Regions from separate parts of the Bacillus sp. JZ34 genome, predicted to be linked through region 3. Evidence: predicted binding sites of a transcription regulator. Region 3 holds the regulator's gene; each other region holds the start of a gene.
What was found. The regulator Rex, encoded in region 3, represses fermentation and respiration genes when NADH is low (regulators of the CRP and FNR family bind a similar motif). The targets are predictions, from matches to a motif close to TTGTGAAATATTTCACAA.
Positions count from the first base shown of each region.

Region 1 (3,110 bases), 910 kb from region 3:
TTTGCATCTGCTGAACCTCCATTTTTAAAGTTACCACGATTTTATGAAGGGAACCTGCATATTTAGAATCCTTTAAAAATGGACAATCTTTTTATTTGATGATTTCTTCACCGCCCGGCTTGTTTGCATAGTGGTACATGAAGCCCATCATAAACGCGCCTCCGATCAGGTTCCCGAGGGTTACCGGAATCAAGTTATGGATTGCGCCTGCAATCGAAATCGTATCCGGATGCTCGGTGACCAGAGAGACGGCAAAAGTGGCCATGTTCGCGATGCTGTGTTCATAACCGGAAATAAAGAAAGTAAAAACAAACAGCATCATAGAGAACATTTTCGCTCCGTCTCCTTTTTGCGCCATCGGAACAAAGAACGCAAGGCAGACTAGCCAGTTACACAAAATCGCTTTGAAGAACAATTCGGTCACCGGCGTATTCATTTTATGTTCCGCCACGCTAAGTATAAAGCCGGTGGAAGAAGGATCCTTAAATAAACCGGTCGCAAAGATGAGGCCTGCGAAAAACACGGCGCCCATTAAATTTCCTGCATAGCTGAACATCCACAGCTTGATAACAGCGGGCCAATGCATTTTTTTACGAAGCGCAGCCAATGTATAATAAAATGTATTTCCCGTAAATAAATCTCCTCCGCCATAGACGATCAGAATGATGGCGCCCCCGAATGTGATTGCTGCAATTGGATATGTGAACGGAGAATGTTCAACATAAAATAGATTCCCCGTTTTAAACGCTACAATGACTCCGAACCCGATAAACATACTGGCCAGCATAGCTCGTAAAAGATAACGAAGCGGGCTTTGCATAAAGATGCTTTGCTTTTTTAAGGCAAGCTCTTCGACTAGAACAAGTGATTTTGATTCCATGTTTTCCACCACCATCAAGTGTTTACTTAAGAAGTATCTATCATAAATACAAACTAAGTATAGCAGGATATTGTGAAACATTTCACAAATTTTGTGTACTTTGTTTGAACAAATGTATGGTTCGATTTTCATAGAATAAACAAGGTATCGTTATTGTTTATTTTTAAGTAATAAATATTCCATCCATTCGTAAAAGCCTGAGGGAGCGATGTTTCAAAGATAGCTCGACAGGGAGGGATACGGCAGCAAGCAGGTTAAATGCGCAGTGCAATCAGCTGGTGCTGTATGAAAGCATAGATGAAGGACGTGCGCAAAAGGCTGAGGGAAGATTTCACAGATTGGACAAAATAGCAGGACTTTCCGTCAGGCGTTTTCAAACTGAAGGAAAGCGCCGAATTTGTTTGATTGCATATAACGGTATTCTTTTGATCCGCAAGGCTTTGCGCAGAGAATCGCAATCGTTGAATGACGAAATGCTCCGCGGGAATGAGGGGCATTTTTCTCATGCTGATTTAGTTCTTGTTAACCACCGCGTCACAAAATATCTATAATTTCTTCGGATAATTGTCACAATGACATCCATAAATTAGGGAATATGTACTTTATTTAAGAAGGGATTCGCGGTAAAGTACAGGTATAAATAACCATCCGGATAATATCGGAACATCAATGCGGGCCAAGGTCACCCTTTTGTCTGTGATCATATTCATAAGATTCATGTGAAACTTTGAGCAAGGGTGATGCCATTCGGCAACGGTCCGGCTAGAACAAAGAGGAGGAGACTGGAACAGTGGACGAACTCATTTTGGCAAGATTTCAATTTGCTTCAACAACGATCTTTCACTTTATTTTTGTGCCGATGTCAATCGGGCTTGTCTTTATGGTTGCTTTAATGGAAACTCTATACGTCGTAAAGAAAAAAGACATTTACAGAACGATGGCTAAATTTTGGGGGCACTTATTTTTAATTAATTTTGCAGTCGGTGTGGTCACCGGGATTCTACAGGAATTTCAGTTCGGAATGAACTGGTCGGAGTACTCCCGCTTTGTCGGTGATGTATTCGGCGCTCCGCTCGCGGTGGAGGCGCTGCTTGCTTTCTTTATGGAATCGACGTTTATCGGTTTGTGGATATTTGGCTGGGACCGGCTTCCGAAGAAGATTCATTTGCTGTCCATCTGGCTTGTTTCGCTTGGAACGATCATGTCGGCGTTTTGGATTTTAGCGGCCAACTCGTTTATGCAGGAGCCTGTCGGATTCGCGATCAAAAACGGCCGCGCGGAAATGACCGATTTCTTTGCGATTATTAAAAACCCGCAGCTATGGGTTGAATTTCCGCACGTCATTTTCGGTGCGCTTGCCACTGGAGCGTTTTTCATTGCCGGTGTCAGCGCGTATAAAATGCTGAAAAAACAGGAATTGCTCTTTTTTAAAAAATCCTTTCAAATCGCGATGATTGTGGCGCTTGTTTCCGGCATCGGCGTAGCGTTCAGCGGACATGAGCAGGCCCAGCATCTGATGAAGAGCCAGCCGATGAAAATGGCTGCCAGCGAAGCGCTTTGGGATGACAGCGGTGATCCTGCAGCTTGGACGGTGCTTGCGAACATTGACGCGGACAAGCAGGAAAACAAATCAGAGCTCAGCATCCCGTATGCGCTCAGCTATTTGGCTTATAAACAATTCAGCGGCGATGTGCCCGGAATGAAGACGCTGCAAAAGCAATATGAAGAAAAATACGGAGAAGGAAATTATATTCCGCCGGTGAAAACGACGTTCTGGAGCTTCAGAATCATGGCCGGTTCAGGACTTTTAATGATCGTTGCCGCTTTGACTGGCCTCTATCTCAGCTTCCGTAAAAGACTTGAAACAAGCAAATGGTTTTTGCGGACGATGGTGGCTTTAATCGCCTTTCCATTCATTGCAAATACGGCGGGGTGGATCATGACTGAAATCGGACGCCAGCCGTGGACGGTGTTCGGTATTTTGACAACGGCGCAGTCCGTGTCGCCGAACGTATCAGCGGGAATGCTGCTGTTTTCCGTCATCGCGTTTACAGCGATTTATCTTGTACTGGCGCTCGTTCTTGTCTACTTGTTTGTGCGGGAGATTAAAAAAGGGGCTGCACACCATGACCACCATCATGATGATTCCGTATCGACAGACCCGTTTGATCAGGAGGTTTACCATGGTATCTCTTAATGAACTTTGGTTTATATTAGTCGCTGTGCTGTT
Region 1 covers NZ_CP096403.1:241,034-244,143, forward strand. The annotation lists gene M1D90_RS01135 (DUF1259 domain-containing protein) at 1-7, opposite strand, end outside; gene M1D90_RS01140 (formate/nitrite transporter family protein) at 92-880, opposite strand; gene M1D90_RS01145 (cytochrome ubiquinol oxidase subunit I) at 1,671-3,077, shown strand; gene cydB (cytochrome d ubiquinol oxidase subunit II) at 3,064-3,110, shown strand, end outside.
Region 1: the regulator Rex is predicted to act here: its motif matches at 1,598-1,615, upstream of M1D90_RS01145 (cytochrome ubiquinol oxidase subunit I).

Region 2 (3,110 bases), 1.5 Mb from region 3:
TTCGTCTTTTCCGCCATTAATCGCATATAAAAGCGCTTTCGCCAAGTTGGCGCGTGCTCCGAAGAACTGCATTTGTTTGCCGATTGCCATTGCCGATACACAGCAGGCGATGCCGTAGTCATCCCCGTATTCAGGACGCATGATATCGTCATTTTCGTATTGAATCGAGCTCGTTTTAATCGACATTTTGGCACAGTAGTTTTTAAACTTTTGCGGCAGCCTGACAGACCAAAGGACGGTTAAATTTGGTTCCGGCGCCGGACCTAAATTGTCAAGCGTATGCAGGAAACGGAACGAGTTTTTCGTGACGAGTGCGCGTCCGTCGTGCGCTATTCCGCCGATTGATTCTGTCACCCACGTCGGATCGCCGCTGAACAGCTCATTGTAGTCAGGTGTGCGTGCAAATTTGACCAAGCGCAGCTTCATGACAAAATGGTCGACAAGCTCTTGGGCCTCCTGTTCTGTTAATGCGCCCGTTTTCAAATCTCTTTCGATGTATATATCAAGGAACGTGGACACGCGGCCAAGGCTCATTGCTGCTCCATTTTGCTCTTTAATGGCAGCCAAATAGGCAAAATACAGCCATTGAAATGCTTCTCTTGCATTCGCCGCAGGCTCGGAAATGTCAAAGCCATAACTTGCTGCAAGTGCTTTAAGTTCATTCAATGCCCGGATTTGTTCTGACAATTCTTCACGAAGGCGGATGTTTTCTTCAGACATCACGCGAGAGGTGCCGGCCGCATCTTTTTTCTTTTCATCGATCAGGAAGTCCACGCCGTAAAGCGCCACTCTCCGGTAATCGCCGATGATGCGCCCGCGCCCGTAAGCATCAGGCAGTCCGGTAATGATTCCGACCTTTCGGGCGAGTTTCATTTCGTCCGTATACGCGTCAAACACGCCTTGGTTATGGGTTTTGCGGTAATCGGTAAAGATTCTTTCCACTTCTTCATTCAATTCAAAACCATAGGATTCACATGCTTGTTTCGCCATGCGAATGCCGCCGAAAGGCTGAAGCGACCGTTTAAACGGCTCATCGGTTTGAACGCCGACGACTTTTTCCAAGTCTTTGTCCAAATAGCCGGGACCGTGCGAGGTAATCGTTGAGACGATCTCTGTATCCATATCGAGGACGCCTCCGTTTTCACGCTCTTTTTTTGTCAAGTCCATTACATGATCCCATAATGCCGATGTAGCTTCCGTCGGAGGTTCGAGAAACGATTCGTCACCTTGATATGGCTCAAAGTTCGAGAGAATAAAATCGCGGACATTGACTTCTTTTTGCCAAACGTTTGTGGTGAAACCTTTCCATTGTTCCATTTAAATCCCCCTCTTTTCAAGTTGAAATGATATAACAGTTGTTGCATTTATATCTTATGTTTAATATAACAGTTTTGAATGTGATAAAAATCACATATTTTGTGAAATAGTTAACAAATTTAAGAAAGTTCTTTGAACATCGCGTTTTTCCTAATATAGGATGTTGTTTGAAGCAATTTTCTTATTTGAATCTGTATTATAATAAAGTCAAATAAAACGAAAACTGTTATATAAAAAACCGGCTAAACAGCCGGCTTGCGCAGAAGTATTTATCATCAGTCGAGGGATACGAACTGATTGCCGAATGCTTCGATAGTGCTTTTCAAGACATAGCTGCCTCGGGGGAGCTGGTGAAATTCATAGCACCCTTTCGAATCGACCGCTTTTGTCTGCAGTAAAACGCCTGACAAATCATAAACATGAATGTAATGGTCCTCTTTTTTAAGTTGGCTTTTGAGATGTTCCGGGATTTCCCCGGCAATCGTGTACTCCGCTTCTGACGTTTTCTTTTCACCGATTTGTTCGAGGATTTCCAGGTCCAGCCCCTGCTCTTTTCGATGATTTTTGCAGGACCGCACTGCTCTTTTTTGTGTCTCGAATGTTTGATACAGGTTTTCGATCGACCTCATGTGAAAGCTGATATCCCAATGTTTCATAGCTTTTTGATACGCTTGGCGCCCCAATTTTTGCCGGGTTTTGTCATCGTCGAGCAGCAGGCGCAGCTTTTCAGTAAGCGCTTCGCTGTCTGCCGGGGGAACAAGCAATCCGTTCGCACCGTCATCAATGATTTCTTTTACCCCGCCTACGTTTGCCGCCAGCACAGGTTTTGCGGAGAACTGCCCTTCCAGGATGACGAGCGGAAATGTATCGTGAAGCGACGGCAAAACAATGACATCACTAATATTCATTAAGTCAGGTATATCTTTTCGCTTTCCGAGAAAAGAGACCGCCGACGCGATACCGAGCTTTTCGGACAGGCTTTGCAGAGTTTCGAGCTCCGGACCCTCGCCTGCGAGAAGGCAGTGAAAATCATCCCTTTCGCACCGCAGTTTATAAAGCGCTTCGATCAAATAGCGGTGTCCTTTCACCGGAACGAGCCGCGCCGGACAGAGAATGATCTTTTTTCCTTGATGCGGGAGGCTTTTAGGGAGATTATTTTTCTTTTCGATAAAGGGTGTTTTTACAATTCCATACGGGATGACTCGGATGTTCGAAGGCGTCACACCAATTTGAATCAGCTCGTGTTTCAGCCATTCGCACGGAACGGCCACAACGTCTCCAGACATTGCGCCCAAACATTCTTCGATTTTCATGTATTGCTGTTCCTGGCCGCTTTTCTCGTCAAATTCCCCGGTAATCTTTGCTTCATGATATTTAAAGTTATGGAGGGACACGATTAAAGGCGTGTGCTGAGGTTTGGAACGGGCCAGTGCTCTTGCCGTCATAAAATCGTGGCAGTGGATCAAATCATACTTCTTAAGATCAAACTGTTTAACAGCTTGTTCCAAACTGTAGCGCTCCATTTCACGCCAATATATCCACAGGGGATATTTTTCGGTATAAGCTGTTTGAAGGCGGTGAATGAGCTCATGTTTTAACCGGTGTTTATCGGCCGGCTGCTGATCGGCGACCTGAATGTTGAGCCATCGGGTATCGTGCGACATTAAATCGACAGAATGCCCTTCTCCTTCCAAGCTTTTTCTAAGGATATCAATATAGGTAGACGGGCCGTTTGTATGTGGAGAGTATCGATAATAAGCCAGCAAAATGTTCATATATTTCCCCCTGCCTGC
Region 2 covers NZ_CP096403.1:2,261,696-2,264,805, reverse strand. The annotation lists gene pflB (formate C-acetyltransferase) at 1-1,317, opposite strand, end outside; gene M1D90_RS11345 (glycosyltransferase family 4 protein) at 1,593-3,092, opposite strand.
Region 2: the regulator Rex is predicted to act here: its motif matches at 1,417-1,434, upstream of pflB (formate C-acetyltransferase).

Region 3 (3,110 bases):
ATGAGCGCCGCGATGACGAACAACACAAAATATGCGTATTTTCTGATTTTCGCCAAAAACATCGGCGTCACGAGGCCGAGCCTTGTGATAAACATGATGACCACAGGCATCTGAAACAATAAGCCAAAAGGAAGCGTCAACTGAAGCAGAAACTGAAAATATTCGTGTATTCCGATGACCTGGTTGACATTCAGATCATCTGAGACTCTCGTCATAAAGTCCACGACAAACGGAAATAAAATAAAGTAAGAAAAGGCAATGCCGCCTAAAAAAAGAATAATCGATATCGGAATATAGCTGAGCGTCACTTTTCGTTCTTTTTCATACAGCCCCGGGCTAATGAAAGCCCACAGCTGGTATAAAACAAGCGGCGAAGTCAAGACGGCGCCGATGATGAAAGCGAACTGCACGTACACAAATAAAGGATCGGTCAGCTTGAACGCGTTGAGCGTCAGCAGCTTCGCTTCATCCGTCTGCTGCAGATAGATAATCAGCGGCTTTGCCAATAAAAAGCCTGCCACAACAAATAAAACAAAAAAGAAAAAAGTGATCACAAGCCGTCTGCGTAGTTCTGTGATATGTTCTATCAGCGACATTTCTCTTTCCTTCATAAATGTCATCCTATCCTACTGATCTTCTTTCTTTTTATCGGAATCGTCGTCAGCCAAACCTTTTGTCGCATTCTTAAACTCCCTCAGCGTGTTTCCCGCTGCTCTTCCCAGCTCGGGAAGTTTTTTCGGGCCGAATATCAAAAGCGCCACCACGACAATTAAAATAAAGCTTCCAGGACCGATTGGCATAAAGCCTGCCCCCTTTCCTTTATTTTTCGTTTTCCGTTTTACTTTTCCTGCATTGAATAATGTTTCATGAAATACACCAGCGACTGAAGTTCAACCGCCAAATCTATATGATGAATGCGAATGTGTTCCGGCACATTCAAGCGGGCCGGCGTGAAATTAAGAATGCCTTTAATGCCAAGCTCCACCAGCCTGTCTGTAATCGACTGTGCGGCTTGAGCCGGTACCGTCAAAATGGCGACGGGGATATCATCCGTCATATGCTCTTCAAGTCTATTCAGATCATAGACGGGAACACCGCCGACCTCGGTTCCGATTTTTTCCTCATTGATGTCAAACGCCATGGCGATTTTTGTATTATTATTTTTGATAAAATTGTAATGGAGAAAGGCTGTCCCCAAATTCCCCACGCCAATGAGCGTTACGTTCGTCATTTCATCCTGATCAAGCGTCTTTCTGAAAAAGGACAGCAAATAATTGACATTGTAGCCGTATCCTTTTTTTCCGAGCGCGCCGAAGTACGAGAAGTCCCTGCGGATGGTCGCAGAATCGACTTTGACGGCATCGCTCAGCTCAGCGGAAGATACACGCTGTTTTCCGGATGCATGAAGGTTTTTTAAAAAACGATAATATAATGGCAACCGTTTCGCTGTCGCTTGCGGAATTTTTGAATGATCCATGTTCATAAACTAATCCTCCATGTCTACATCAGCTTTTTCCCTTTTATAGTCACCGTTTTTCCCGCCTGTCTTTTCGAGAAGAAAGGTCGGTCCTATCACCATTCCCTTATCCGCCGCTTTGCACATGTCATATACGGTCAGCGCACATACGGAGGCCGAAGTTAACGCTTCCATTTCCACACCTGTGCTCCCTTTGGTCTTCACTTTAGATTGAATATGCAGGATGCTCTTCTGTTCTTTCTCCTCCCAGCGAAAGGCGATGTCGACTCCTTTCAGAGCGATCGGATGGCACATCGGGATGATGGCGGATGTCTGTTTTGCGGCCATGATTCCGGCCACTTGCGCCACCGACAATACATCGCCTTTTCCGATTTCCCGGTTTTTGATTTTTTCATGTACTGTTCGATTCATAGACACGCTTGAAACAGCCGCAGCTGTGCGTACTGAAGCTTCCTTTTCGCTTATATCAACCATCTTGGCTCTGCCTTGTTCATTAAAATGTGTAAACTCATTCATGTTCTGAACTCTCCTTATAACGATCATACACTATTTTTTTCATTCTGTCTTTTTCTTTGGCTAAAATCTTCCAGACTTCACTTAATTGTTTGCTGACTGCGCAGTGATAGGCTACACTTAAAATAGCAGACAAGAGGTGAAAGATCATGATGATTTTACAAGTGAACCAACTTTCAAAATCGTTTGGAGCCGATACGATTTTAACGAATATAAAACTCGAAGTCAGATCTCGGGACCGGATTGCGATCGTCGGACGCAACGGCGCCGGAAAATCGACTCTTCTAAAGATTATCGCAGGAAAACTTTCATATGAAAAGGGGGACATCATCAAGCCGAAAGATTTGACGATGGGCTACCTTGACCAGCATTCCGGCCTCGATTCCAAGCTGACGCTCAAAGAGGAATTGCTGTCGGTATTTGATTTTCTAAAAAAAATGGAAAAAGAAATGCGCGCGATCGAGGAAAAGATGGCGCAGGCCGGACCGGACATGCTTGAATCATTGATGAAGACGTATGACAGGCTTCAGCAGGAGTTCAAGGACAAAGGCGGCTACCAATATGAGGCAGAGGTCAGATCCGTCATGCACGGGCTCGGCTTTGCGGGGTTTGACGACTCCGTCCGCGTCCAGGACTTAAGCGGAGGTCAAAAAACAAGGCTTGCCCTCGGAAAAATGCTTTTGACAAAACCCGACCTCCTCATTTTGGACGAACCGACAAACCACTTGGATATCGATACCCTGACATGGCTTGAACAATATTTGCAAAATTACAGCGGAGCGATTTTAATCGTTTCCCATGACAGGTACTTTCTTGACAAAGTGGTTACCCAAGTTTACGAGATCAGCCGGTCCCAAAGCAAAAAATATACCGGGAACTACAGCTCTTATCTCCAATTAAAAGCCGAACAGCTGGAAAAGGAAACAAAGCTTTATGAAAAGCAGCAGGACGAAATCGCCAAGCTGCAGGAGTTCGTCGACCGGAATCTGGCCAGAGCTTCGACGACGAAACGGGCGCAGAGCAGACGAAAGCAGCTTGAACGGATGGAGATCATGGATAAACCGCTCGGAGATGAAAAGTCGGCGTCTTTCCGCTTTGAAATTACAAGGCAAAGCGGAAA
Region 3 covers NZ_CP096403.1:3,725,548-3,728,657, forward strand. The annotation lists gene tatC (twin-arginine translocase subunit TatC) at 1-620, opposite strand, end outside; gene M1D90_RS18955 (twin-arginine translocase TatA/TatE family subunit) at 627-800, opposite strand; gene M1D90_RS18960 (redox-sensing transcriptional repressor Rex) at 839-1,483, opposite strand; gene moaC (cyclic pyranopterin monophosphate synthase MoaC) at 1,487-1,993, opposite strand; gene M1D90_RS18970 (ABC-F family ATP-binding cassette domain-containing protein) at 2,140-3,110, shown strand, end outside.